Regions from separate parts of the Streptomyces sp. NBC_01465 genome, predicted to be linked through region 2. Evidence: riboswitches for the same ligand, from Rfam matches in the RefSeq annotation. Region 2 holds a riboswitch; each other region holds the start of a gene.

Region 1 (9,465 bases), 960 kb from region 2:
GCGGCGGCACAGCACCTCGTAGCCGACTTCCTGCGCCGGGCGGTTCACATCACCCACCACGACCTGCTCGCCCTCGACGACCATCTCGCCGTCGACCGTACGGGCGTTGTGCGTGGCCCGCGCCCCGCACCAGCACATCGCCTCGACCTGCAAGGTCTCCAGGCGGTCCGCCAGTTCGATCAGTCGCTGCGAGCCGGGGAAGAGCCGGGTGCGGAAGTCGGTCGTGATCCCGAAGGCGAAGACGTCCAGGTCGAGGTCGTCGACGATCCGGGCGAGCTGGTCGATCTGGTCGGCGGCGAGGAACTGGGCCTCGTCCACGATCACGTAGTCGATCTTGCCGCCCTGGGACAGCTCGTCCACGACATACGCGTAGAGGTCACGCCCCGGGGCGGCCTCGACCGCCTCGCTGACCAGACCGAGACGGGACGAGATCTTGCCCTCGCCCGCCCGGTCGTCACGCGTGAAAATGACGCCCTGAAGTCCCCTGGCCGATCGGTTGTGCCCGATCTGAAGAGCGAGTGTGCTCTTTCCGCAGTCCATCGTTCCGGAGAAGAACACGAGCTCGGGCATGGGGAGTTGAGCGCCTTTCAGGTGGGGGTGGGAGGGGGGTTACGGACGGACTTCGAGCAGCGGGACCAGCTGCTCCACGGGGGTCATCGAGCCGTGCATGCCGACCATCTGGGACTCGTGCGGCTCGCGCCGCGAGGCGGTGATCACGACGTCGGCGTGGGCCGCGGCGACGACGTCGCCGATCCGGCCGTACACCCGCTCGTCGACGGAGGGGCCGAACCAGCCGGCCGCGATCGCCTCGTCGCGGCTCGCCACCCAGAACTGCTCGCCGAGGACCTCGCGCCAGACGGTGAGGACGTCGGCCGCCGCGCCGGGTACGGCGTAGACATGGCGGGCGCGGCCCTCGCCGCCGAGCAGGGCGACGCCCGCGCCGAGCTCCCAGTCCTCGTCGAAGTCGATGCGCGACTCCTCGTCGAAGGGGATGTCGATCATGCCGTGGTCGGCGGTGACGTACAGCGCCGAGCGGGGCGGGAGCTGGTCGGCGAGGCGCTGGACGAGACGGTCGACGTACATCAGCTGGCCGCGCCAGTCGTCGGAGCCGACGCCGAAGCGGTGGCCCTTGCCGTCCACCTCGCTGTAGTACGTGTAGACCAACGACCGGTCCGCCGCGCCCAGTTGGATGGCCGCGAGGTCCATCCGGTCCTCGCCGGTGAGGCGCCCGTGGAAGGTGCCTCCGCTGAGCGCGACCTTGGTGAGCGGGGTGTGCCGGAAGTCCGGGGAGGAGACCTGCGCGGTGTGCACTCCGGCCGCATCCGCGAGCTCGAAGACCGTGGGATACGGCTGCCAGGCGTGCGGGTCGGTCCAGGGCTTCCAGCGGAGCTGGTTCATCAGCTCGTTGGTCGCGGGGTTCAGCGTCGTGTAGCCGGTGAGGCCGTGCGCGCCGGGCGGTAGTCCGGTGCCCACCGAGGCGAGCGAGGTCGCCGTGGTGGCGGGGAAGCCCGCGGTCAGCGGGCGGCCCGTGTTGCCGCGCGAGGTGGGGAGCAGGGAGTGGAGGTACGGGGCTTCGGCGGGGTGCGCCTTGATCTGCTCCCAGCCGAGTCCGTCGATCAGGAAGACGCAGTTGCGGTCGGCGGGGGTCAGTTCGGCGATCCCCGCCGTCATGCCCGGGACCTCCATGCCCGCGGCGAGCGTCGGGAGGAGGTCCGCGAGGGAGCCCGTGCCGTACTGGGGGACGGGCGCGGTCGTGAGGGCGAGAGGTTCCGGATCGTGCCAGACGGGCTGGGCCATCAGCGGGAGGCCGCCGCGGTCGCCTCGGAGAGCGCCTGGGAGAAGGCGAGCGTCTGGCGCACGGTGTCCGGGCCGTCGCCGGCCTCGCTGACGCGCAGGCTCAGGTCGTCCGCCGTAGAACTGCCCGTATAGCCGTGGTCCGCCTCGCAGTTGGGGTCGCCGCAGGCGGCGGGCTCCAGGTCGAGGCGGGAGACCGCGCCCCAGCCGATGGTCAGGACGACCTCGCGGGGCAGGGTGCCGGGGACGTACTTCTCCGGGTTGGCGACGACGCGGCTCAGGACGACGGAGGAGATCCGGTCGAGCTTGACGGACTCCGTGGAGGTCGTCGCGTACGGCGTCGGGGAGCTGTCGTCGGCCGCCTGCTCGTCGGTGTGGCTCACGATGAAACGGTGGCCGGTGAGGACGAGGACGGTGACATGGCGGCGCACCTCGTTGGAGTCGAACGTCGTCTCCTGGTGCACCAGGTACGAGGAGACCGGCTCGCCGCCGACGGCGGCCTCCACCGCCTCGGCCACGAGGGCCGGGTAGTAGCCGCTGCGCTCGATCGCCGCGCGGAGCCCCTGGGTCGTCGTACCGGTCTTTGCCATGGGCTCCATCTTACGTCCCTGCCCGGTACGTCCGGGCCCTCGGTGAGATCAGTAGCTGGGGAGGCGGCGGGGGCCCAGGTCGCCTCTGGCGGGGGGTGGTGCCAGACGTACGGAAGCGCCGAGGACGCAGAGTCCGCCGGGGGCGACGACCACGGGTTCCAGGGCCACGGCGATCACTTCGGGGTGGTCGTCGACGAGGCGCGAGACGCGGAGCAGCAGCTCTTCGAGGGCGGCCGTGTCGACGGGGGCCGAGCCGCGCCAGCCGAAGAGGAGGGGTGCGGTCCTGATGGTCCTGATCAGTTCGGCGGCGTCCCGGTCGGTGGCGGGGACGAGCCGGTGGGCGGTGTCGCCGAGGAGTTCGGAGGGGGCGCCGGCCAGGCCGAAGGAGAGGACCGCGCCGACCGCGGGGTCGATCGCGGACCGTACGACGGTGTCGACGCCGCGCGGGACCATCGCCTGCACGACCGGCTGGACCTCGTCCGCCGTGCCGAGCGCGTCGGTCAACTCCTGGTAGGCGCGCCGCAGTCCGGCCTCGGTGGCGATGTCGAGGCGTACGCCGCCGAGGTCGGGGCGGTGGCGCAGGTGGGGGGCGGTGGCCTTGAGGGCGACGGGGTAGCCGAGGTCGGCGGCGGCCGCGACGGCGGCATCCGCGTACGGCGCAGGGAGGGTCGGGCGGACCTCGATGCCGTAGAGACCGAGCAGTTCGCGCGCGTCCTGGGGCGAGAGGGGCAGCCCGCGGGAGACGTCGACGTGGGCGGTGGCGAGGAGCTGCTCGATGCGGGCGGCGGCACCGGCCTCGTCGATGTCGTCGTACTCGGGGACCTTGCCGGGGTCTGCGGCCTGGCGGCGCCACTGGGCGTACCGGACGGCCTGGGCGAGGGCCCGGACGGCGCGCTCGGCGGCGGGGTAGACGGGGATGCGCGCGGGGTGGGACGGGAGGGGTTCTCCGTCCTTCTCGGGCGCGTCGGCGGCCGGGGAGGTGTCGGGGCGGGGTGCGGCCGGGGCGACCGTCGCCGTGGCCGCGGCCAGGGCTTCCGCCAGGCCGCCGATCTCGACGTGGACGACCGCGACCGGCTTGGCGGGGGCGCCTGCGGCGGCTTCGCGCAGGGCCGCGCCGAGGATCTCGCCGTCGCCCATCTCCTTCATGCCGTCCTCCCCCACCCAGGGGATCGCGGTCACCACGACCGCGTCGCAGCCGTCGTCGGCGAGCGCTTCGGCGAGTGCCGCGCGGAAGTCCTGGGGCGTTGCGGACGTCGTCAGGTCGCGGGGCGGGAGCGGGCGCAGCCGCTCCGTGAGGCAGGCGTCGTACGTGAGGAGGCCGAGCGATTCGGAGTTGCCGAGGATCGCGACCCTGGGCCCTGCGGGCAGCGGCTGCCCGGCCAGCAGGACGCCCGCGTCGACCAGTTCGGTGACGGTGTCGACGCGGATGACGCCCGCCTGGCGCAGCAGGGCCGAGACCGTGGCGTCGGGGACGCGGGTGACGGGCACGGCGTGGCCGGGCGGCGCGGAGCCGCTGTGCCGGGCGCCCTTGACCACGACGACGGGCTTCACGGCGGCGGTGCGGCGGGCGAGGCGGGTGAACTTGCGCGGGTTGCCGATCGATTCGAGGTAGAGGAGGGCGACGTCGGTGTCGGGGTCGTCGTACCAGTACTGCAGGAAGTCGTTGCCGGAGACGTCTGCGCGGTTCCCGGAGGAGATGAAGGAGGAGAGGCCGGCGCCCCTGCGGTGCAGTCCGGACAGGAGGGCGATGCCGATGGCCCCCGACTGGGTGAAGAGGCCGATGCGGCCGGGGGCCGGGGACTCGGGGGCGAGCGAGGCGTTGAGGTGGACCGCGTCGGAGGTGTTGATCAGGCCGAAGGCGTTGGGGCCGATGATGCGCATCCCGTACGAACGGGCCTGGCGCACCAGTTCGCGCTGGCGCTCCCTGCCTTCGGGGCCGCTCTCCGCGTATCCGGCGGAGAGAACGACCAGGCCCTGGACGCCGCTCTCGCCGCAGTCGGCGACGGCCTCGGGGACCCGTTCGGCGGGGACGGCGACGACCGCGAGGTCGACGCTCTCGCCGATGGCGGCGACGGAGGGGTGGGCGGGGACGCCGTCGACTTCGGTGACGTCGGCGGGGAAGGCCTTGTTCACCGCGTACACCGGGCCGGTGAAGCCGGAGGCGAGCAGATTGCGCAGGATCGTACGGCCCACTCCGCCGGGTGCGCGGCCCGTGCCGACGACGGCGACGGAGCGGGGGGCGAGCAGGCGCTGCACCGAGCGGGCCTCGGCGCGCTGCTCGCGCGCCCGCTGGACGGCGAGGGACGCCTCGGTGGGCTCCAGGTCGAGGGTGAGGTGGACCGAGCCGTCCTCGAAGCTGCGCCGCTGCTCGTAGCCGGCGTCCGTGAACACCTTGATCATCTTGTTGTTGGCGGGCAGCACCTCGGCGATGAAGCGGTGCACGTCGCGTTCTCGGGCGACCGCCGCGATGTGCTCCAGGAGGGCCGATGCGACGCCTCTCCCCTGGTGCGCGTCCTGGACGAGGAAGGCGACCTCGGCCTCGCCGGTGCCGATCCGGTCGTAGCGGACGGTGGCGATGAACTCGCCGCCGATCGTTGCCGCGAGGCCCACCCGGTCGACGTAGTCGTGGTGGGTGAAGCGGTGCACGTCCTTGTCGGACAGCCGCGGGTAGGGCGCGAAGAAGCGGTAGTACTTCGACTCGTCCGAGACCTGCTCGTAGAAACTGACCAGCCGATCGGCGTCGTCGGGGGCGATCGGCCTGATCCGCGCGGTGCCGCCGTCGCGCAGCACGACATCGGCTTCCCAGTGCGCCGGGTACGCCAGGTCCGGGTTCATGAGGAGAGCCTACGGGTCGCCTACGGGTCGCGGGGCGACCCCGACCGGTGCAGGCTGGGCCTCAGCATCCCGTACCCCGTGGTTGAATGGTCTAGACAACAGTCAGAGAACTTGAAGGGCAACACCATGGCTGAGCGCCGCGTAAATGTCGGTTGGGCCGAGGGTCTGCACGCCCGTCCCGCCTCCATCTTCGTCCGTGCCGCCACGGCCTCCGGCGTCGCGGTGACGATCGCCAAGGCCGACGGCAACCCCGTCAACGCCGCATCGATGCTCGCCGTGCTCGGTCTGGGCGCGCAGGGCGGCGAGGAGATCGTGCTCGCTTCGGACGCCGAGGGTGCGGACGCCGCTCTCGACCGTCTGGCGAAGCTGGTCGCCGAGGGTCTCGAGGAGCTCCCCGAGACCGTCTGAATTTCGCACACCGAAGCCGCTCCACCAGAATTGTGGTGGAGCGGCTTCGGCATTTCCTGAACCTTTTTCGGGCAGCAGAAAAGAGAGGCTCTTAAATGCCTCTTCTTTGTATACGGCGCGACTGTTAATGCGAACCGCCCGCGTTGTTTACAGCATGTTGCGAAGTCCTCACACGCATTGCGTCGGGGCGGCGCAGCCGGTGCGCGGAGCTCACGCGCTCCGCGTGCTGCACGGTCAGCGCCCTGGCCCGCTCCGCGTCGCCGCGTGCCACGGCGTCGACGATCGCACCGTGCTCGGCCCACGAGTCGACAGGACGCACGGGCTGCTCGACGGCGTACATCCAGGCGATCTTGTGCCGCAGCTGGGTGAGCAGCGCGGTCAGCGGCGGACTGCCCGAGGCCTGGGAGAGGGTCTCGTGGAACCAGCCGCCGAGCGAGCGCAGGTCCTCGCCCTGCCCCCGCCTGGCCCGCTCCTGCCCCAGCCTGACCAGGCCGCGCAGGACTTTGAGGTGGGCTTCGGTACGTCGCTGAGCTGCCCGGGCCGCGCCCATCGGCTCCAGCAGCAGCCGCATCTCCAGAAGATCGGCCGCCTCCTGCTCGGTGGGCTCGGCGACGCAGGCGCCGGCATGGCGGCGGGTGAGCACGAAGCCCTCGGACTCCAGGGTCCGCAGTGCTTCGCGCACCGGTACGCGCGAGACGCCGTACCGGCGGGCCAGGACCTCCTCGGTGAGCCGGCTGCCGCGCTCGAAGACACCGGAGACGATGTCGTCACGGATCGCCGTGCATACCGAGTGCGCCGGAATGCGCATCACCGAACCTCCGCCTTAATCCCCGCGAAACGCGGTCGATCGACGCCTGTTCGGCGACTCTATTGCAGCGGACGTGAATTTCCGATGGCGGCCGGTTAATCATGGATATCTTTTGGCCACGGAACCGTACGCGGAAGGCCCCGGCGCTGATGCGCCGGGGCCTTCTCGGTGGTGCTACGGGTGGAGCAGCTGTCAGACGTTCACGCCGTGCGAGCGCAGGTACGCGACCGGGTCGATGTCCGAGCCGTACTCGGCGGTCGTACGGGCCTCGAAGTGCAGGTGCGGGCCGGTGACGTTGCCGGTGGCGCCGGAGAGGCCTATCTGCTGGCCGGAGGTGACGGCGGAGCCGACCGAGACGCCGATGGACGAGAGGTGGCCGTACTGCGTGTACGTGCCGTCGTTCATCTTGATGACGACGTTGTTGCCGTACGCGCCGCCCCAGCCGGCCTCGACGACGGTGCCGGCGCCGACGGCGTGGACCGAGGTGCCCGACGCGGCGTGGAAGTCGATGCCGGTGTGGCTGCCGGAGGACCAGAGGCTGCCGCCGGTCTTGTAGCCGGTGGAGACGTAGGAGCCCGTTATGGGCGCGACGTAGGCGTTCAGGCGCTTGCGCTCGGCCTCGCGGGCGGCGCGCTCCTTGGCCTCGCGCTCCTGCTTCGCCTTGGCCTCGGCCTTCGCCTTGGCTTCGCGTGCCTTCTTGGCCTTGGCCTCGGCCTTCGCCTTGGCTTCCGCCTTGGCCTTCGCGGCGGCCTTGGCCGTGGCGGCCTCGTGCTTCTGCGCGGCGGCCTGGGCGTCGACGTGCGCGGCGAGGGAGTCGCCGATCACGATGGTCTGGGTGAGGCCGGTGGTGTCCACGGCGGGGGCCGCGGCTTCGGCGGCCATGGCCGGGGCGGCCAGGGTTCCGACGACGCCGGTCGTGGCGAGGGCGGCGGCACCGGCGAAGGTCGCGGTCCTGCGCGTCAGACGGTTCGGGGCACGGTGCTTACCGGTAGGGCGGGCGAACGCCATGAAGGGGCTGGTCCTTTCCTTCCTTCTCGCCTACCGGGTTAGCTGACGGGTTCGGAGCAGGAAGGTCTCCTACGGGCGTGCGCCTTGCGGCTGGGCCCGATTCACCCCAGGGACTGAGTGGGTCCCCGGCTCCCCAGGCTCGCGCCTGACGGGGACTCGGCGATCACTGTCCGGGGCCGCGGATGCGGCTTACGTACGACGAACAGCGAAATCGACGCTAAACGCTCCCGCTTACCGGAACCAAACAGACAGCTTGTTTTGTAGCGCACGCCACAGGACATCCAGGCAACCACAGAACAAACCGGACAAAAGGGAGAACCTCGGCGGCCGCCCGGCCGCCGAGGTCCCTTTTGCCCCTGTCCGTCAATCAGCCCGTGACGACGGTCACTTCGCCGATGCCCAGCTGCCTGACGGGCTCCGCGATCTTCGCCGCGTCCCCGACCAGGACCGTGACGAGGCGGTCCTCGGGGAAGGCGTTGACGACCGCGGCCGTGGCCTCGACCGTCCCGGTCTCCGCCAGCCGCGCGTACAACTGCGCCTGGAAGTCGTCGGGAAGGTGCTGCTCGACCTGGTCGGCGAGCGTGCCCGCGACCGCCGCCGCCGTCTCGAACTTCAGCGGGGCGACACCCACCAGGTTCTGTACGGCGGTCTCGCGCTCCGCGTCGGTGAGCCCCTCGGCGGCGAGCGTGCGCAGCACCTTCCAGAGGTCCTCCAGCGCCGGTCCAGTGGACTCCGTGTCCACCGAGCCGCTGATGGCGAGCATCGCGGCGCCGCTGCCGTCGGCGGCGGAGCGCATCACCTGGCCGAAGGCCCGGACGCCGTAGGTGTAGCCCTTCTCCTCGCGCAGGACGCGGTCCAGACGCGAGGTGAGGGTGCCGCCGAGGCAGTACGTACCGAGCACCTGGGCGGGCCAGACGCGGTCGTGCCGGTCGGCGCCGATCCGGCCGATCAGCAGCTGGGTCTGTACGGCGCCGGGGCGGTCCACGACGATCACGCGGCCCGTGTCGTCGGCGGTGATCGGCGGGGCCGGGCGCGGGGCCGCGGTGTTGCCGGTCCAGTCGCCGAGGGTCTCGGCGAGCAGCGCGTCCAGGTCGACGCCGGTGAGGTCACCGACGACCACGGCCGTGGTCGTGGCGGGGCGCACATGGGCGTCGTAGAAGGCGCGGACCCCGGCGGCGTCGATGTTCGACACCGTCTCCTCGGTGCCCTGGCGGGGGCGCGACATGCGCAGGGTCGCCGGGAAGAGCTCCTTGGAGAGCTGCTTGGCGGCGCGGCGGCCCGGGTTGGCCTGCTCGTGCGGGATCTCGTCGAGGCGGTTGCGTACGAGCCGGCTGATCTCGCCGTCGGCGAAGGCCGGTGCGCGCAGTGCCTCGGCGAGCAGGCCGAGCCCCTTCGGCAGCCGGGAGACGGGGACCTCCAGGGAGACCCGGATGCCCGGGTGGTCCGCGTGGGCGTCCATGGTGGCGCCGCAGCGCTCCAGTTCGGCCGCGAACTCCTCGGCGGTGTGCTTGTCGGTGCCCTCGTTGAAGGCGCGCGACATGATCGTGGCGATCCCGTCGAGGCCCTCGGGCTCGGCGTCCAGGGGGGCGTCGAGGTTGACCTCGACGGCGACCACCTGCTGGCCCGGACGGTGACAGCGCAGCACCGTCAGACCGTTGGGGAGCGTGGAACGCCCGGGGGCCGGGAACGCCCAGGGCGTTGCGGTGCCCGGCTGGGGCTGCGGGTGGTACGTCATGCTCACGGCAGCGGTGTCGGTGGTCTCCGTCACTGGTCCGCCCCCTCTTCTTCGGTCGCATCGGCGGCGGTGGTCGGCTCGTACACGAGGACCGCACGGTTGTCGGGGCGCAGACGCGCCTTGGCGACCGCCTGCACCTCCTCGGCCGTGACGTCGAGGACCCGCTGCACGGCGGTCAGCGCGAGCTGCGGGTCGCCGAACAGGACGGCGTACCTGCACAGTTCGTCGGCGCGCCCCGCCACGGTGCCGAGCCGGTCCAGCCACTCGCGCTCCAACTGGGCCTGGGC
Region 2 (9,465 bases):
CCTTGCCCTCGGGGGTCTTGGTGTTGATGGCCAGGGAGCGCTTGTTGCTGTTCAGCATGGTGAAGTACAGGGCGTCGAGCTCGGGGATGTCCCGCAGCTGATTGCGGGTCACGTCGCCGCCCTGCGGGCGCTCGACCTTGATGACGTCGGCTCCGAACCAGGCGAGCATCTGGGTGCAGGCGGGACCGGCCTGGACCCCGGTGAAGTCGATCACCTTGATTCCGGCGAGCGGCTTTTCAGACATGAGGGATTCCTATCCGTGTCGAGGTGAAGGTCGAGGTGAAGGCGGTTACTTCTTTGCCGGCGCGATGTTGCCGACGGTGATGCCCTTGGGGTTGAGGTGGGCGATGTGGCCGCTCTCGGTACCGGCACCGGGGTCGATGGCGCAGTCGATGAGGGCGGGGCCGCCGGAGGCGAGCGCCTCGGTGAGTGCGGCGGTGACCTCGGCGGGGGTGGTCGCGCGGTGGCCCTTGCCGCCGAACGCCTCGATCATCAGGTCGTGGCGGGCGGTGAGCATCAGGGTGGTGGGGGCCGGGGCGTCGTCGAGGGGGTTCACGTCGTTGCCGCGGTACACACCGCCGTTGTTCATGATCACGGTGGTGACGGGGAGCCCGTAGCGGCAGATCGTCTCCAGCTCCATGCCGCTGAACCCGAAGGCGCTGTCGCCCTCGACGGCGATCACCGGCTGCCCGGTCTCCACCGCGGCGGCGATCGCGTACCCCATGCCGATGCCCATCACGCCCCAGGTGCCGACGTCGAGGCGGTGGCGCGGGACGTGCATGTCGATGACGTTGCGCGCGATGTCCAGGGCGTTGGCGCCCTCGTTGACCAGGTAGGCGTGCTGGTTGTCGCGGAGTACGTCGCGGACGGCGCGCAGCGCGCCCATGAACTGCATGGGGTGCGGGTCGGCGGCCAGGCGCGCGGCCATCTTCTCGACGTTCTGCGCGGAGCGCGAAGCGAGTTCCTCGCGCCAGGCGGTGGGGGCGGAGATCTGGCCCGGCTTGGCGCGTTCGGCGAGCGCTTCCAGTACGGACTCGACGTCGCCCACCAGCGGGGCTGCGATCGGCTGGTTGCTGTCCAGTTCCCTGGGCTCGATGTCGACCTGGATGAACTGCGCGTCGGGGTTCCACTGCGGTGCTTCGCCGTGGCCGAGCAGCCAGTTGAGGCGGGCGCCGACCAGCATCACGACGTCGGCCTTGCGCAGCGCGAGGGAGCGGGCCGTCGCCACGGACTGCGGGTGGTCGTCGGGCAGCAGGCCCTTGGCCATCGACATGGGTACGTACGGGATGCCGGTCGACTCGACGAACTCGCGGATCCGGTCGTCGGCCTGCGCGTAGGCCGCGCCCTTGCCGAGCACCACCAGCGGCCGCTCGGCGTGGGCAAGCAGCTCGATGGCCCGGTCCACGGCCTCGGGGGCGGGCAGTTGGCGGGGGGCGGGGTCGACGAGCCGGCTGAGCGTCTTGGCGCCGGTGTCCTTGTCCATGATGGAGCCGAGTACGGCAGCGGGGATGTCGAGGTACACACCACCGGGGCGGCCGGAGACGGCGGTGCGCAGGGCGCGGGCGATCCCCCGGCCGATGTCCTCGACCCGGTTGATCCGGTACGCGGCCTTGCAGAACTGCTGGGCCGCGGCGACCTGGTCCATCTCCTCGTAGTCGCCCTGCTTGAGGTCGACGAGGTGGCGCTCGCTGGAGCCCGATATCTGCACCATGGGGAAGCAGTTGGTGGTGGCGTTGGCCAGGCCCACAAGGCCGTTGAGGAAACCGGGCGCGGAGACCGTGAGGCAGATGCCCGGCTTCTTGGTGAGGTAGCCGGCTGCTGCTGCGGCGTGCGCGGCGTTGGACTCGTGGCGGAAGCCGATGTAGCGGATGCCCTCGGCCTGGGCGAGCCTGGCCAGGTCCGTGATGGGGATGCCGACGACCCCGTAGATGGTCTCGACGTCGTTCAGCTTCAGTGCGTCGACGACCAGGTGATACCCGTCGGTGAGCTCGGCCGTTGCGTCGGTGGTCGCCGCGGTGTCCGTCGCAGCGGTTCCGGATTGGGCTGTCATGGTCCGAGGTCCTCCTTGGGCAGTCCTGCCTGCGGCTTCTCCTCACACCTTCGGCAGCGGGCGCGTCCGCGTCCAAGACGTATCGGCGACCAGCCGATAAACAGCATCTATCGAGCCCTGTGGGAGCCGTGCGACCTGGTGTTTCCGCCCGCTTGATAGACGGTCCCTATCGGCTGTTCACCAGCGCGTATTGGACGCGCCCACCGCCCCGGCGCAGGCTCCTGGAGGACAGCTTCAGCAGACCGGGGTACGAGGGGGTGGGGGCCATGGCCGTTCCGACCGAGGCAGCCGTACGGGAATCGGGCCGCTACCGACCCCCCGCGGTCACCGGCCTCGTCGACCTCCTCGACCATCAGGTGCGCAGCCGTCCCCGGGCCCGGGCGCTCGTCGCCGGGGCCGACCGGGTGGAGCTGTCCTACCGCGCGCTCGCGGCGCTGGCCGACGATGTGGCGCAGCGGCTCGCGGCCACGGGACTGCATCGCGGGGACGCGGTCGCGCTGCTCTGCGCCAACACGGCGGAGTTCGTCGTGGGGTTGCTGGGGGCCGCTCGGGCCGGGCTGGTGGTCGCACCGGTCGATCCGGCGCTTCCCGCCTCGCAGTTGGCAGCCCGTCTTGATGCGCTGGGCGCGCAGGCAATTCTCGTAGGCCATCCGTCCGCCGAAGGTACCGCCGGTCTTCCGGCGTGGCCCCTGCGCGTGGACCTCTCCCGGGCGGGCACGGCGACGGTCTCGCTGGACACCGGAGCACGGGTGACACGCGAAGTCCGGTCTGCCGCACAGGAGTTGTCGCGGCAGGACGCTGTCGTCCTGTTCACCGCGGGCACCACCGACCGGGCCAAGATGGTTCCGCTCACCCACGGCAACCTCGCCGCGTCCGTGCGGAACATCTGCACCACGTACGAGCTGGGGCCCGGCGACGCCACGGTCGCCGTGATGCCGTTCTTCCACGGCCACGGACTGCTCGCGGCGCTCCTGTCGTCGCTGGCCAGCGGCGGCTGCGTGCTGCTGCCGGCGCGGGGGCGGTTCTCGGCGCGGACCTTCTGGGACGACGTACGCGCGGTGGCCGCCACCTGGTTCACGGCGGTCCCCACCATCCACGAGATCCTGCTGGACCGCTCGGCACAGGACTACCCGGGCGCGCGGGCCGCGCCCCTGAAGTTCGTCCGCAGCTGCAGCGCCCCGCTGAACCCGGCCACCCAGCGGGCGTTGGAGCGGACGTTCGGTGCGCCGCTGCTCTCCGCGTACGGCATCACCGAGGCCACGCACCAGGTGACCAGCGAGCCGCTGCCGCAGCACGGGCTCCTCAAGCACGGCACGGTCGGCCGTGCGACCGGGGTGCGGCTGCGCGTCGTGGACGGTGCGGGCCGCCCGTGCCCGGTCGGCACGGAGGGCGAAGTGTGGGTGCAAGGACCCACCGTGACCCGCGGCTATCTCGCCAACCCGGCCGAGATGGCGGGGAGTTACGGGGAAGGATGGTTCCGCACCGGGGACCTGGGCACCCTCGACGAGGACGGCTATCTCTTCCTCACCGGACGCATCAAGAACCTCATCAACCGCGGCGGCGAGAAGATCTCGCCCGAGCACGTGGAGGACATCCTCGCCGGGTGCCCCGGTGTCGTCGAGGCGGCCGTCTTCGCCGTACCGGACAGCGTGTACGGGCAGCGGGTCGGCGCCGCTGTCGTCGTGCGCGACGGCGAGAATCTCGGGCCCGAGCAGATCCTGCACTACTGCCGCCACCGGCTGTCCGCGTTCGAGGTGCCCGGCAGCCTGGAGGTCGTGGGCTCCCTTCCCCACACGGCCAAGGGCGGCCTGGACCGCCGGGCGGTGGAGGCCGCGTACGTGCGCTGACGGCCGGCGGTTACCGTACGCGGTGCTCGGCGGCCAGCGGCTGATCGAAGAAGTCGTCGAGTGCGAGCCCCGTGGCCGCGCTCACGAAGGCGCGTGCGGCGACCGAGCCCGGGGTGGCGGCGTGGATCGCCACCGACACCTGCGCGCGGGCGTCCGGTTCGACCAGCCGCACCGCCCGCGTCCTGCCGATGACGGGCATCGCGCGCAGCCACGAGTGCGGCACGATGCTCGCCCACTCGCCGACGCCGACGTGCGCGTAGAGCGAGGCGATCGAGTCCGTCTCCACCTGCGGGGTGACCACGACCCCGTTCTGCGCGAACACGCCGTCGATGAGCTGGCGGATCCGCATGTCGGGGGTGAGCAGCGCGAGGGGCAGCTGGGAGGCTTCGGCCCAGGTCATGGTGTGGGTCTGCGGCATGAGCTGGTCGCTCGACACCAGCAGCATGTACCGCTCCTCGTAGAGCGGCGTCACGACGAGGCCCTCCTCGTCGCCGGGCGTGAGGTGGGCGATGACGGCGTCCAGCTCGAACTCGCTGATCTGGCGCAGGAGTTCCTTGGTGGAAAGGCGCGACCGTACCTGCACCTTGGCCAGCGGGTGCGCGGAGCAGAACGCCCCGACGGGCAGGGCCAGCGTGGTGGAGGCGGTGGGCTCGGCGCCGAGCCGCAGTGTCCCGGTGATGCCCGACTGGACGGCGGCGACCTCGGCCTTGAACGCGTCCTGTTCGGCGAGGATCCGCTTGGCCCAGACGACGAGCCGCTCGCCCTCCGGGGTGAGGCCCTCGTAGTTGTGCCCCCGGTTGATCAGCGTGACATTGAGCTCGCGCTCGAGCTTGGCGATCGCCGCGGAGAGCGCGGGCTGGGACACGTAGCAGGACTCGGCCGCACGCGCGAAGTGCCGCTCGCGGGCGACGGCGACGAAGTATTCCAGCTGGCGAAACAGCATGGAGCCGATCCTAAGATCAACAACTCGGCCCCAGCCAGCCCTGTGCAGGCAAAAATGCGATGCCCCGCCGCGCGGGGATCACTACGCTCGTCCTGCACGCCACCATCACGCACGCGAAGGGAGCACCGGCCATGCGACACCGCAGCAACACGATCGCCGCCCCTGCTCCCCGTACGCGTTACGACGTGATGCCGGTGTCTCCGCGCGCCTGGTGACGGCTGCGCGGCCCTCACCGGATTCCGTGACGAACCCCTGACCCGAGCGAGCCCTCTGCTCTGCTCGCATGTCGCATCACCCTGTTCGTCCCCGTATCGCGCCGCCCTGAGCTTTCCCCGCCCGACCCGAAAGGCGCCGGCCGTGCGCACCCCACTCCTTCCTCTCTCCTCCGTCCGCAACCTGGGCATCCTCGCCCATGTCGACGCGGGCAAGACCACCGTCACCGAGCGCTTCCTGTTCCTGACCGGCGCGATCCACCGTCTCGGCGAGGTCCACGACGGCACGACCGTCACCGACTTCGATCCGCAGGAGCGCGACCGCGGGATCACCATCTCCGCGGCCGCTGTCAGCTGCGACTGGGCCGGTCACCGGATCAACCTGATCGACACACCAGGGCACGTCGACTTCGCCGACGAGGTGGAGCGCGCGCTGCGTGTACTCGACGGCGCGGTCGCGGTGTTCGACGCGGTCGCGGGCGTGGAGCCGCAGTCCGAGTCGGTGTGGCGGCAGGCCGACCGGTACGGCGTTCCGCGGATCGCGTTCGTCAACAAGCTGGACCGTGCCGGGGCCGACCTCGACACGGCGGTTGCCTCGATCCGCGACCGGCTGGGCACCGTCCCGCTGGTCGTGCAGCTGCCCGTCGGGCGCGAGTCCGGTTTCACGGGTGTCGTGGATCTCGTACGGATGCGGGCGCTGACCTGGGACGGTGCGTACGCCCAACAGCCCGTGCCCGACGGGCTGTTGGCGGAGGCGCGAGTGCGTCGTGCCGTACTCGACGAGGCCGTGGCCGGTCTGGACGCGAAGGCCCTGGAGGAGTACGTCCACGACTCCGCGCTCAGCGACGAGACGCTCGCCGCCGCGCTGCGAGCGATCACGCTCGGGGCGGACGGCGGCGGCGTGGTGGTGCTGTGCGGTGCGGCGTACCGCAACGTCGGCATCGAACCGCTCCTCGACGCGGTGACGGCGTACCTGCCGTCGCCGCTCGACGTACCACCGGTACCGGGCCGGGCCGCCGCCGACCCGGCGGAGCCCTTCGCCGGGCTCGTCTTCAAGGTGGCGGCGACCCCGACGGGCCGCCTCACCTATCTGCGGGTGTACACGGGAACGATCAGGAAGGGGGACCTCGTGCTGGACACGGGCGCGGGCCGTACCGAGCGCATCGGGCGGATCGTACGGGTGCAGGCCGACCGGCACGCGGAGGCGGAGCTGGCGGTGGCCGGGGACATCGTCGCCGTGGCCGGGGTGAAGGCCGCGCGCTCGGGGGCGACCCTGTGCGCACCGGATGCTCCGCTGCTCCTGGAGCCTCCGGTCGTACCCGATCCGGTCGTCTCGGTCGCGGTCGAGGCGGTACGCGGCACGGACACCGGCCGGCTCGCCGACGCGCTGGCCCGCCTCACCGAGGAGGACCCGTCGCTGCGCGCGCGGACCGATCCGGAGACCGGCCAGACCCTGCTCTCGGGCATGGGTGAACTCCACCTCGAAGTCGCGGTGGAGAAGCTCCGTCGCGCCCACACGCTGGACGTGACGGTGGGCCGGCCGCGGGTGTCGTACCGGGAGACGGTCGTACGGGGCGTGTCGGACCTGACCTTCCGGCACGTCAAACAGGACGGCGGGGCGGGCCAGTTCGCCCAGATCGTCCTCGACGTCCTGCCGTACGACGCCGGGCACTTCACCTTCGAGTCGACGGTGACCGGGGGCAGGGTGCCGCGCGAGTTCGTGCGCGCGGTGGAGTCCGGCTGCCGTGACGCGCTGACCGCGGGTCCGCTCGGCGGGCATCCGGTGACGGGGGTGCGGGTCGTCCTGACGGACGGTGCGACCCACGCCAAGGACTCCTCCGACCTGGCGTTCCGTACGGCGGGCCGCCTCGCGCTCCGCGAGGCGCTGCGGTCTGCGGCGATGGCGCTCCTGGAGCCGGTCGCCGAGGTCACGGTGACCGTGCCCGAGGACGCCGTGGGCTCGGTGCTCGGCGATCTCGCGGCCCGGCGCGGCAGGGTGTCGGGCTCGACGGTGAGGGGTGCGACGGCGGTGGTCACGGCCACGGTCCCGCTGGCCGAACTGTTCGGCTACGCGTCCCGGCTCCGCAGCCGTACCCAGGGCCGCGGAACCTTCACCACCCGTCCGACGGGTTACGCACCCGTACCGGACGGAGTGAAGGCCGGCTAGCCCGGGCCAGGTGCTGCCGTGATCCGCGGACCTCGCGGATCACGGCAGCTGTCCGCGTCGCGCTGCGGTGCGCCGGTCCAGGATCTCCAGGGCCCGGCGCCCCCAGCGCAGGTTCTCCTCCTCGAAGAACATGCCGCGCATCAGCGTCAGATAGGGCCCGATCCGGTCGCTGTCGCGCAGGAACTCCTCCTCGCTCAACTCGCCGAGGAGGTGCTGCCGTACGCGCTCGTAGCGGGCGAGCTTGCCCTGCGCCCAGCCGATGCGCTCCTCGATGTGACCGCGCACGGCGTCGACGTCGCCGACGTCCAGGGCCTGCACCTTCACCATCAGCTCGTCGCGGGCGGCGGTGGGCCGGGGCTCCTTCGCGGTGAAGGCGGCGAGATCCGCCCTGCCGGTCGCGGACAGCGTGAACATCCGCTTGTTCGGCCGGCGCTCCTGCGGCACGACCCGCGCCTCGATGAGCCCGTCGGCGGCCAGGCGCTCCAGTTCTCGGTAGAGCTGCTGGGGCGTCGCCGCCCAGAAGTTCGACACGGAGACGTCGAAGATCTTCGCGAGGTCGTAGCCGGACGCCTCGCCTTCCAGGAGTGCGCCGAGCACCGCGTACTTCAGGGACATATGGACACGCTACATCGATGCGATTACTGTTACTCGCACCTATTCAACAAATTGACCATGAGGTGACGAGCATGCTCCCCTTCCGCACGGCCGTAGAAGCGGGCGACCACACCGCGATCGAGGCGCTCCTGGCCGAGGACGTGGTCTTCACCAGCCCGGTCGCCTTCAAGCCGTACCCCGGCAAGGCCATGACGGCGGCGATCCTGCGCGGCGTCACCCGGGTCTTCGAGGACTTCCATTACGTGAAGGAGATCAACAGCACAGACGGCCGCGACCACGCCCTGGTCTTCGAGGCCCGCGTGGGCGACCGCGCGATCACCGGCTGCGACTTCCTCCACCTGGACGAGGACGGCCTCATCGACGACTTCACGGTCATGGTCCGCCCCCTGTCGGCAGCCCAGGCGCTCTCCGCCGCGATGGGCGCCCAGTTCGAGCAGATCGCCCGCGAAGCCACCGGGGACAATCCGCCCATGCACACCCAGCTGTGAGCAATCTGTGGGCCGCTCGCGGTCAATGTGAGCAATTCCATTGGGGTTTGCGCATTTCCTCACGACCTGTTTAGCGTGCAACCTCCGCACTCAAGCGGAACCAATCTCTCCGGAACGCCGAGTCCTGCCGCCGGAGAGGTCAGGACATCAACGCACCGCACCACGGCAGGAGCGGGGGACCCAGGTAAGTCGCCGCGATCCAGCGATCGCGGCTAGGGGTGAAGCCGTGCAGCGCACGGCCGGGCAGCTCCAGCCCGAATCCGACAGCTCACCTCGCAGGCGTGGGAGAGGAACGCAGATTCATGCTGCCCACGAATGACGTGACCGCACGCAGGCCCCGCCGCACCCGCGTCCACCGCCTGGTCGCCGGAATGAGCCTCGCCGGGGTCGGCCTGGCCATCCCGCTGGTCTCCGCGACCACCGCGTCCGCCGCCCCGGCGCAGGCCACGACCGCCTCCGCGTCCGCGACCCAGGCGACCGCCACCTCCACGAGCTCCGCCAAGAGCGCCGGGACGTACACCGTCGCGGCGGGCGACTGGCTCTCCGGCATCGCCAAGAAGAAGAACGTCAGCGGCGGCTGGGAGAAGCTCTACGAGCTCAACAAGTCCGAACTGACCGACGGCGCCGACCACATCTACCCCGGCCAGGTGCTGAAGCTCACCGGAACCGCCACCAGCAGCAGCTCCTCCTCCGACACGAGCTCCTCGACGTCGTCGGACAGCGCTTCGACTTCGTCGAGCTCCTCGTCCGCCTCGTCGGCCTCGACCTCCACCTCGACCACGTCGAGCTCCAGCAGCACCACCGCGTCCGGCACCATGGCCGCCGCGACCGCCTACGCCGAGTCGCAAATCGGCACCCCGTACGTCTACGGCGGCTCCGACACCTCCGGCTGGGACTGCTCCGGCCTGACCCAGGCCGCGCTCGCCAAGGCCGGCATCTCGATCCCGCGCGTGGCCAACGACCAGGCCGCGGCCAGCACGCACGTCTCGCTCGACTCGCTGCAGGCGGGCGACCTGCTGTTCTGGTCCTCGGACGGCACCGACGCCGGTGTCTACCACGTGGGCATCTACATCGGCGACGGCAAGTTCGTGCAGGCCGCCAACCCGAGCTCCGGCGTCATCTACGACACGATCTCCAACTACA
Region 3 (9,465 bases), 4.2 Mb from region 2:
GAGTCGCCATGCCCGTGGAGCTGAATCACACCATCGTCCCCGCCCGTGACCCGCAGGTCTCGGCGCAGTTCCTGGCCGGGATCCTCGGCCTGAGCGTCGATCCGCCGCTGACGCACTTCACGCCGGTCAGGATGGCCAATCAAGTCACCCTGGACTACGACCAGTTGGACGACTTCGAGCCGCACCACTACGCGTTCACGGTCGGCGAGGAGGAGTTCGAGGCCGCCCTCGCCCGCATCCAGGGCGGCGGAATCACCCACTACGGCGACCCTGCGTGCCAGGAGATCGGCCAGGTCTACCGGAGCGAGCGCACCGAGGGTCTCAGGGGCACGTACTTCCGTGACCCCGACGGGCATCTGATGGAAATCCTCACTCTGGGCGGTCCGCAGACTCGATGAGTCCCTGGATGCCGTCCAGTACGCAGGTGAGGCCGAAGGTGAGGGGGTCGTCGTCCGTAGGGGCGAAGGCCCCCTCCGTCACGGCCCGGGTCAGCGCGGGGAACCGGTCCGCGTGCACGGTGAGTTGGTGGGTGGTGAGGCGGTTCCACTCCGCGTCGCCCGCCTCCGTGCTGTCGAGCGCCTCCTGGGTGAGATTGCGTACGAGGCTCAGTACGAGGATGGCGGCGTCGTGGCGGCGGCGGGCGCTGAGCCCGGTCGGTTCGAAGGCGGCCAGGGCCGTGTCCAGCCAGGCCACCTGGTGGGGGCCCATCGCGTGGCGTCGTAGGCCCGTCGCGGTCAGGATCCAGGGGTGGGCGCGGTAGACGTCCCGGCAAGCGCGGGCCCAGGTCTCGATGCGGGGGCGCCAGCCGCCCGGGACGGCGCCGAGGTCGGGCGGGTCGCTGAGGACCGTGTCGACCATCAGGTCGATGAGGTCGGGCTTGCCGGGAACGTAGCGGTAGAGGGCCATCGTGGTGACCCCGAGCATCTCCGCCACCCGCTGCATGGAGAGGGACTCCAGTCCCTCCGCGTCGGCGATCGCGACGCCGCTGCGGGCCACTTGAGCAGCGGTGAACTTCGGCTTCGGGCCCCGTCGCGGACGGCCGTCTCCCTCGCCCCACAGCAGCGCGAGGCTGACGCCCGGATCCCGGTTCTTCTCCTTGTTCGCCGGCACCGTAACGGCCTCCTTCGCTCAGGGTGTTGCCATCCGCCCAGCAACTGCGTATAACATACACAACAACGAACAGCGTATGGCGTACACAGTTATTGGATCCGCAGCTTCTGGAGGTCTCCATGTTCGCCACCGTCATCACCGCCGCAGCCGCCACCACCGTCGCCGCACCTGTCGCCGGTCTCCTCGCGCGCCGGGCGATCGTCCGCTCCGGCAACGCTCGTCGGCTACGCATCACCGGCAGCCAGGGCATCGACGATCAGTACTTCACCCGGATCGGTGGGCTCGACCAGTGGATCTCCGTCCGGGGCGAGGACCGCGCCAACCCGGTCGTGGTCGAACTGCACGGCGGTCCCGGCTCGTCCAACTCGATCCTGGCCAACGTCTCCCGCGACTGGGAGCGACACGTCACCCTGGTGCGCTGGGACATGCGCGGTACCGGCAAGACCCTGCGCCGCTCCGGCGCAAAGGGGCAGGGCGAGGTGACGTTCGACCGGATGCTGCAGGACGCGGTCGAGGTCGTGGAGCACATACGGGAGCGCCTCGGTGTGCAGCGCGTCGTCCTGCTGGGCTGCTCCTTCGGCAGCGCGATAGCCATGCGCATCGCGCGCAGCCGCCCCGAACTGGTCGACGCGTACATCGGGACCGACCAGAAGATCTTCGACGGCGGCCGGGACACTGCCGACTACTACGCCGCACTGGACCGGCTCGAGACGGCCGGGAAGAAGAAGGAACTGGCCGGCGTGCGGGAGATGGGGCCCGACCAACGCACCTGGAGCGCCGAGCAGTTCAGCCACTTCAGCCGCTTCGCCTCCGCCACCGACCCGCACACCTTCGCCGCGATGAAGTCCGTGGTGATGAAGTCGCTCTGGTACTCGCCGCTGCACTCGCTGCGCGAGATCGGCACCTTCTTCAAGAGCTTCATGGTCTCCGCGGCCGTGCTGCCTTCCACCGCCGCCTTCGACGACTGGGCGGACGGCACCCGGTTCGACGTCCCGTTCTTCATGGTCCAGGGAGCCTGCGACCTGGTCAACACGCCGGCACGCGCCCGCGCCTTCTTCGACGAAGTCCAGGCTCCGGTCAAGGAGTTCACACTCATCGAGGACGCCGGTCACTTCGCCGTCTACAAGCGGCCCGAGCTCTTCCTCGACCTCCTCCTGACCCGCGTCCTGCCGACCCTTCCCCGGACCCGGCAGGGTGCGTGAGAGGGGGAGGGGATCAGCCCTCGACGATCACCAGTTTGTTCCCGTCGGGGTCCCGTACGTAGAACATCGGCGGGACCCCGCCGCCCCAGCGCATGATCTCCGCGTCCACGTCCGCCCCGTGGGTGACCAGCGCCGCATGTGCGGCCTCCGCGTCGGGGGTCAGGAGGCGGATGCCCGTTTCGATGCCCACGGGGGCGTCCTCGCGGGTGGGGACCAGGGCGATGGACGTGGTGGCCTCCGGTGGGGCGATCTCCAGCCAGCGCCAGCCGTTGCCCGTGTCGGCGTCGCGGCGTTTCTCCAGGCCGAGGAGGCCCGCGTAGAACTCCAGGGCGCGGTCCTGGTTCGTCACCGGGACGCCGATCGAGCCGAGTCGGGTGATCGTGACGGGGGACTTCTTCTCGTCTGTCATGGAAAGGTGACTCCTTGGGGGCGCGGAACTCATCGGCGGCCTGCGGCGACCGCCCGGGTGTAGAGGGCCAGGGCACGGCCGCCGTAGACCGGGGCGTACGAGATCCAGTGGACGTTGCCGCCCGCCTCGTAGCCGCCCGTGTTGCCGATGACGCTGCCGGTGCGGGTCGCCGGGTTGTAGGACGTGATCCAGGGGCCGCCCGAGGTGCCGCCGTAGTAGCCGCCGCAGGCCATTCTGAGCTGGTGGTGGCCGGTGAGGCGGGTGGTGGAGGTGGTGCAGGAGAGGGGCTGGTGGTGTCTGTTCACCTTGGGGTCCGAGGGGTAGCCGATGACCGTGACCCGGTGGGTGTAGGTCGCGGTCGGGGTGAGCGTGAGGGCGCCGGTCCTCGCCTCCACGGGGGTGGCGACGCGGGCGAACGCGATGTCCAGGTCCGTGTCGCGCGGGTACGCGGGGTCCGTGAACAGCGCCGTGACGCGGTGCACGCCGTACGGCTGGGCGGATGCCGGGGCGCCGTAGCGGTACTGGGGGACGAAGAGCCGGGGGCGGCCGCAGTGCGCCGCGGTGAGGACCAGATCGCGGGTCGGGCTGTGGACGACCGTGCCCGTGCAGGCCGTCGCGCCGGTGCGGATCGATGCGGTGTCGGCAAAGAACGTGCCAACCATGGGGATGCCTTTGAAGTACGTCCCGTTGACGGCAGGAGCGGCGGCCGCCGCCTGCTGGGGCAGGGTGAAGGCGGCGAAAAGGGTCAGAGTCGTCAACCAGAGTTTCCACACGCGCCGTACGGTACGACGTAAAAAGGGGGCAAAGCGGGTAACCCCGCGGTGCGTCAGGGCATCTTCTCCGGCGTGATGAGCCTGACGGGGACGCCCTTTTTCCTGACCACCATCGTGCTGACCGTGGTGGCCGTCGTGCTGCCGCTGGTCCTGTGGAGCCGGGTCCGCGGCCCCTCCGCCGTGCGGGGCGCGACGCGGCTGGTGATGGTCGTCTTCGCGCAGGCCGCGGCTGTGCTGACGGTTTTCGTGGCGGTGAACAACAGCAATGGGCTGTACGACAGCTGGTCCGACCTCCTCGGCACCGGCAACCACATCGTGGCCGCGCCGGACCTGGGACAGGACGGCCTCGGCGGGAAGAACCTCGCCAACGAGCCCGCGTCGCACGAGGTGTTCAGCGACGTGCACGATGCGCGGATGGGTCACGGGGTGAAGGTCGCGCAGGTCACGGGCCCGGTGTCGAAGGTGAAGGGCGAGGTGTACGTATGGCTGCCGCCGCAGTACGGCCGGCCCGCGTACCGGCACCACAAGTTCCCGGTGGTCGAGCTGCTCGGCGGTTTCCCCGGGTCCGCCAAGGCCTGGTTCGGCAGCCTGAACGTCAACGCGCAGCTGGCGCCGCGCATGAAGCGCGGGGAGATCGCGCCGTTCATCCTCGTGGAGCCGCGGACCAATCTGCTCAACCGGCAGGACACCGGGTGCGCCAATGTGCCGGGCGTCGTCAACGCCGAGTCCTGGCTGAGTGTGGACGTACGGAAGGCGGTGACCGACAACTTCCGGGCGGCGAGCGGCGCCAAGGGGTGGGCGGTGGCCGGGTATTCGGCCGGTGCCCACTGCGCGGTGAAGCTGGCGCTGGCGCACCCCGACCGGTACCACGCGGGGGTCGGGCTCTCCGGCTACAACGATCCGGGGGCGGAGCATGTATCCATCACGGCCAAGGACCCGCACCTGCGGCAGGTGAACAACCCGCTGTGGATCATGAAGCACGCCAAGACCCCGCCGCGCGTCGCCCTGTTCCTCTCGGGCGGACGGCACGACGGGTATCTGGACGGGCTCGCACTGCAGCGGGCGGCCAAGTCCCCGACGAGCGTGCAGGTGGTCGCCGTCACCGGACCGCACACCACCGGGCTGTGGAGGCGGCAGGTGGTCGGGGTCTTCGAGTGGCTGACCTCGGAACTCGCGCCCTACCCGGGGCGGACCGCGCCCGCGAAGGGCATCTGATCGATGGGGGCGAGGCGGACCGGGGCGCCGGGGTGCGGGGCGTGGATCATCTGGCCGCCGCCCACGTACAGGCCAACGTGGCTGATGCCCGAGTAGAAGAACACCAGGTCGCCGGGGGCCAGTTCGGACTGGCTGACGCGCTGCCCGGCGTTGATCTGCGTGTACGTGGTGCGGGGGAGCGAGACGCCCGCCGAGCGGTACGCGGCCTGCGTGAGCCCCGAGCAGTCGAAGGCGTTGGGGCCTGTCGCGCCCCAGACGTAGGGGCTGCCGAGAGCTGAGTACGCGAACGAAACCGCCTGCGCCGCACGGGAGTTGGGGGCCACGGCCGAGGAGCGGGCCACCGAGCGGCTGGCGGCCGCGGCGGGGGCAGCGGCCGTGTCGCCGCTCTCGTAGCTGGCGCGCTCGGGGGCGCTGAGGCGGGCGAGGAGCGCCTGGGCGTCGCGGATCTTGGCCTGGACCTCTGCCTTGTTCTTCTTCAACTCGGCCTGGTCGGCGCGGAGTTGTGTGAGCCGGTCGTCGGCCGTGGAGCGCAGCTGGTCGATCTGGCCGATCTGGTGCTGGATGTCGTCGATGTCGGCGGACTGGCGTGCGCCCACCTGGTCGACCAGCGAGGCCCGGTCGAGGAACTGCGAGGGGTCCGAGGAGAGCAGCACCTGCACGGTCGGGTCGATGCCCCCGGTGCGGTACTGGGCGGCCGCGCTCTGCCCGATCTGGCGCCGGGCGGCGTTGAGGGTCTCGGTCTTGCGGGCGGCCTCGTCCTGCAGCGCGGAGATGGCCTTGCGGGTGGTCTGCGTCTTCTGCTTGGCGCCGTTGTACGCCTCGGTGGCGACCTCCGCCTCCTGGTAGAGCTTGTCGACCTTGGCCTTGACCTGCGCGGGGGTGAGGTTCGGCTCCGCGTGCCCGATGCCTTCGAAGGCGGTGGCGGAGGCCGCGGTGGCGATCGCGAGGGTGGCCGCCGTTCGGGCGGCGGGGCCGGAGAGCGGGCGCTGCTTGGGCTTTCGGTGAGCGGCCACGGGGGCGGGTCACGTCCTTCCGTATGACGTCCGTTACGTGCGTCCGGCGGCGGCCCGCACAGGGGGAGCGGGCCGCCGCCGGTTCTTTCGGCGGTGGTGACCGACAGTCGTCCGATCCAGCGGACGGGACGGCGGTGGGGAGCCGGTCACCTGGAGAAGGACGCTAAACCTGATGGTTGCGCGAAAGTGATGGAGTGACTGGAAGTGGTTCATTTTGGTCAGTGCGTGAGCGTCTGTGACCGGTGGGGTGGGGGCGTCTCTTTGGATTCCGGGGCTCTGTGACCGAAGCGGTGGATGTGCACGACCTGAGTGAAAGGTGGTGCTAAGGGGTGGCTAGGGTCGGGGCCATGGACGTACTGATCAATGTCTTCGTGGGCCTGCACATCATCGGCATCGCCTCGCTGCTCGGCGGATTCCTGACCCAGATGAAGGCGATGGGCGCGGGCACGGCGCGCTTCGTGCCCGCGATGCTGCACGGTGCGCTGACGATGCTGGTCACGGGGGTCGCGCTGGTCGGGCTCAACCAGGCCGACGACCACACCGTCAACAACATCAAGATCGGCGTCAAGCTGGCGATCCTGATCGTCATTCTCGGCCTGGTCTACGTCAAGCGTGACGAGGAGAAGGTCGAGAAGGGGCTGTTCGGTGCGGTCGGCGGCCTGACCGTGGCCAACATCTTCATCGCGGTGCTGTGGACCTGAGGAGCTTGAGCTACGCGGGGCGCACCGAGCCGTAGATCGGCATGTAGTAGATCGACTCCTCGCGGACGTTCGCGCCCGTGTGCGGCGCGTGGATCATCTTGCCGCCGCCGATGTAGATCCCGACATGGCTGATGTCGTCGTAGAAGAAGACCAGGTCACCGGGTTGCAGATCCGCCGTCGCGACGCGCGTGCCGACCTTCACCTGGTCCCAGGTGGTGCGCGGCAGGTCGATGCCGGCGGCCTTCCAGGCGGCCTGGGTGAGGCCCGAGCAGTCGTAGGAGCTGGGGCCCGTCGCGCCCCAGACGTACGGCTTGCCCATCTGCGCGCGGGCGAAATCGAGGACCTTGGCGGCCTTCGCCGCGTACGAGCTGGAGGACGAGGAAGAGGAGGACGAGCCCGAACTGGCTTCCTTCTTCGCGGCCTCCGCCTTCGCCGCCTTCTCCGCCGCGGCCTGCTTGGCCGCCAGGTCGGCGGCCTTCTTCGCCGCCGCCTCCTGTCGCGCCTTCTCCAGTGCCGCCAGCCGCGCCTTCTCCTCGGCCGTCAGCTTCGAGAGCAGCTCGCGCGTCTCGGCGAGCTTCGACTGCACCTGCTGTTTGGTCGCCTTCAGATCGGCCTGCGACGTGGTGAGCGTCTCCAACTGCTCGGTCGCCTCGGCCCGTTCCTTCGCCGCCGCCTTCTGCTGCTTGGTGTAGTCGTCGACCGCGTGCGTCTGCTGCGCCGACAACTGCTTCATCAGCTGGTTCTGGTCGAAGTACGACTGCGGGTCGCTGGCCAGGAGCATCGTCGCGGTGGAGGCGAGATTGCCGCCCCGGTACTGCGCGGCCGCGTACTGCCCCAGCTCGCGCCGCGAGTCGTTCAGCTGCTGGGTGCGCTGGGCGACGGCGTCCAGGAGCCGGTCGACCTTCTTGCGCTGCTGAGCGGTGGACTCCTTCGCGGCGTCGTACCTCTGCGTCTCGGTGCCGGCCTGCCGGTACAGGTCGTCGACCTTCTTCTGTACGTCCTCGATGCTCGGCTTCGGCTGCACGGGCGCGGCCTGCGCGCTCTGTGCGAGCAGCGAGACGGAGGCGAGGGCGGCGGTGGTGATGCCGACTGCGGGAGCCGTGGCCCGTATTCGGGTACGCGGCTTGCGGTGGTCTGCCAAGGCAGGCGTGTTCCTTCCGTGGACCGCCTACCGGGTTAGCTGTCGGGTTCGGGCTGTCGGAAGGCCGCCCTACGGTCCTGGGGGGTACGGACCGATTCACCCCGGTGGTGCTTGGTGGGTCCCCGGCTCCAACTGCCGTACGGCAGAGCGGACTCGGCGCGGCGGCGCGCTCCGGCGCGGGTCGCCGGTGGGGGCACGGCCACCTGACGGAGCACGGTAGCCAACCCCTGGGGCGGGTGGGAAGCCTGATGTTCGATATGCCCGATACATTTTCGTGACCTCTCGGGACCGGACGTAAAGGCACGCGTCAGGTGTACGCACCGGTGCGGTCGGTAACGGAACGTGATGGGGGTGGTGCGGTTCCCGTCTACGGGGCCCTCGCTGCCGATCCCTGCCCGGACTGTCAGTCGTGCGGCCTAGACTCGGTAGACGATGAGCAGCCTCTTTGACGACAGCTTCCTGGCGAACCTCCAGCCCACCGAGGACGCGCCCCCGCCCCCCGAGGAGCACGCTCCGGAGGAGGAGGTCCCCGCCGACCTCTTCGGCGGAGCCTTCGACGGGCCGCCCCGCGACGCGTACTACCGCGACGGCGCCCCCCGCCCCGCCGTGGACCCCGCCGCGCTCCTGGACGGCCTGAACACCGAGCAGCGCGCCGCCGTCGTGCACTCGGGGTCCCCGCTGCTCATCGTGGCCGGCGCCGGCTCCGGCAAGACCCGCGTGCTGACGCACCGCATCGGGCATCTGCTGGGCGCCCGTGGCGTCCACCCCGGCCAGATCCTCGCGATCACCTTCACCAACAAGGCCGCTGGTGAGATGAAGGAGCGCGTGGAAGGGCTCATCGGCCCGCGCGCAGGCGCCATGTGGGTGCTGACCTTCCACAGCGCCTGCGTCCGCATCCTGCGCCGCGAGTCGAAGAAGCTCGGTTTCACGTCGTCCTTCTCGATCTACGATGCCGCCGACTCCAAGCGGCTGATGGCCCTGGTCTGCCGCGATCTGGACCTGGACCCCAAGCGGTTCCCGCCCAAGTCCTTCAGCGCCAAGATCTCCAACCTCAAGAACGAGCTCATCGACGAGGAGACCTTCGCGGGGACGGCCGCCGACGGCTTCGAGAAGACGCTCGCCGAGGCGTACCGGATGTACCAGGCGCGGCTGCGCGAGGCCAACGCCCTGGACTTCGACGACATCATCATGACCACGGTGCACCTGCTCCAGGCGTTCCCGGATGTCGCCGAGCACTACCGGCTGCGGTTCAGGCACGTACTCGTCGACGAGTACCAGGACACCAACCACGCCCAGTACACGCTGGTCAAGGAGCTGGTGGGGTCCGGTCCCGCCCCCGCCGAGCTGTGCGTCGTCGGTGACGCGGACCAGTCGATCTACGCCTTCCGGGGCGCGACGATCCGCAACATCCTCCAGTTCGAGGAGGACTACCCGAACGCGACCACGATCCTGCTCGAGCAGAACTACCGGTCCACGCAGACCATCCTCTCCGCCGCCAACGCCGTCATCGAGCGGAACGAGAGCCGCAGGCCCAAGAACCTGTGGACCGACGCGGGCGAGGGCGCGAAGATCGTCGGCTACGTCGCCGACACCGAGCACGACGAGGCGCAGTACATCGCCGAGGAGATCGACCGCCTCACGGACGCGGGCGACGCCAAGGCCGGAGACGTCGCCGTCTTCTACCGTACGAACGCCCAGTCCCGTGTCTTCGAAGAGATCTTCATCCGGGTCGGGCTGCCGTACAAGGTCGTCGGCGGAGTGCGCTTCTACGAGCGCAAGGAGGTCAGGGATGTGCTGGCCTATCTGCGCGTCCTCGCCAACCCCGAGGACACCGTCCCGCTGCGCCGCATCCTGAACGTGCCCAAGCGCGGGATCGGCGAGCGCGCCGAGGCGATGATCGA

Evidence for each region. A riboswitch is a leader RNA that binds a small molecule or an ion and turns the genes downstream of it on or off. The one in region 2 is predicted to bind cyclic di-AMP.
Region 1: linked by a shared signal. The riboswitch ahead of OG707_RS30690 (M23 family metallopeptidase) and the one ahead of OG707_RS34850 (C40 family peptidase) in region 2 are both predicted to bind cyclic di-AMP.
Region 3: linked by a shared signal. The riboswitch ahead of OG707_RS15140 (C40 family peptidase) and the one ahead of OG707_RS34850 (C40 family peptidase) in region 2 are both predicted to bind cyclic di-AMP.

Annotation. Positions count from the first base shown of each region.
Region 1 is NZ_CP109467.1:6,513,714-6,523,178, reverse strand. Features, by position in the region: gene OG707_RS30720 (thymidine kinase) at 1-570, opposite strand, end outside; gene OG707_RS30715 (alkaline phosphatase family protein) at 610-1,797, opposite strand; gene OG707_RS30710 (DUF5998 family protein) at 1,797-2,384, opposite strand; gene OG707_RS30705 (bifunctional acetate--CoA ligase family protein/GNAT family N-acetyltransferase) at 2,433-5,219, opposite strand; gene OG707_RS30700 (HPr family phosphocarrier protein) at 5,346-5,627, shown strand; gene OG707_RS30695 (GntR family transcriptional regulator) at 5,752-6,435, opposite strand; gene OG707_RS30690 (M23 family metallopeptidase) at 6,628-7,443, opposite strand; cyclic di-AMP (ydaO/yuaA leader) riboswitch at 7,457-7,615, opposite strand; gene OG707_RS30685 (M16 family metallopeptidase) at 7,811-9,178, opposite strand; gene OG707_RS30680 (M16 family metallopeptidase) at 9,208-9,465, opposite strand, start outside.
Region 2 is NZ_CP109467.1:7,475,819-7,485,283, reverse strand. Features, by position in the region: gene frc (formyl-CoA transferase) at 1-244, opposite strand, end outside; gene oxc (oxalyl-CoA decarboxylase) at 290-2,050, opposite strand; gene OG707_RS34880 (FadD7 family fatty acid--CoA ligase) at 2,317-3,897, shown strand; gene OG707_RS34875 (LysR family transcriptional regulator) at 3,908-4,840, opposite strand; gene OG707_RS34870 (hypothetical protein) at 4,900-5,055, shown strand; gene fusA (elongation factor G) at 5,198-7,219, shown strand; gene OG707_RS34860 (PadR family transcriptional regulator) at 7,259-7,834, opposite strand; gene OG707_RS34855 (nuclear transport factor 2 family protein) at 7,906-8,322, shown strand; cyclic di-AMP (ydaO/yuaA leader) riboswitch at 8,466-8,619, shown strand; gene OG707_RS34850 (C40 family peptidase) at 8,625-9,465, shown strand, end outside.
Region 3 is NZ_CP109467.1:3,242,170-3,251,634, reverse strand. Features, by position in the region: gene OG707_RS15180 (VOC family protein) at 9-398, shown strand; gene OG707_RS15175 (TetR/AcrR family transcriptional regulator) at 370-1,110, opposite strand; gene OG707_RS15170 (alpha/beta fold hydrolase) at 1,230-2,312, shown strand; gene OG707_RS15165 (VOC family protein) at 2,326-2,721, opposite strand; gene OG707_RS15160 (trypsin-like serine peptidase) at 2,751-3,479, opposite strand; gene OG707_RS15155 (alpha/beta hydrolase) at 3,543-4,709, shown strand; gene OG707_RS15150 (C40 family peptidase) at 4,673-5,722, opposite strand; gene OG707_RS15145 (hypothetical protein) at 6,070-6,423, shown strand; gene OG707_RS15140 (C40 family peptidase) at 6,434-7,564, opposite strand; cyclic di-AMP (ydaO/yuaA leader) riboswitch at 7,573-7,719, opposite strand; gene pcrA (DNA helicase PcrA) at 7,997-9,465, shown strand, end outside.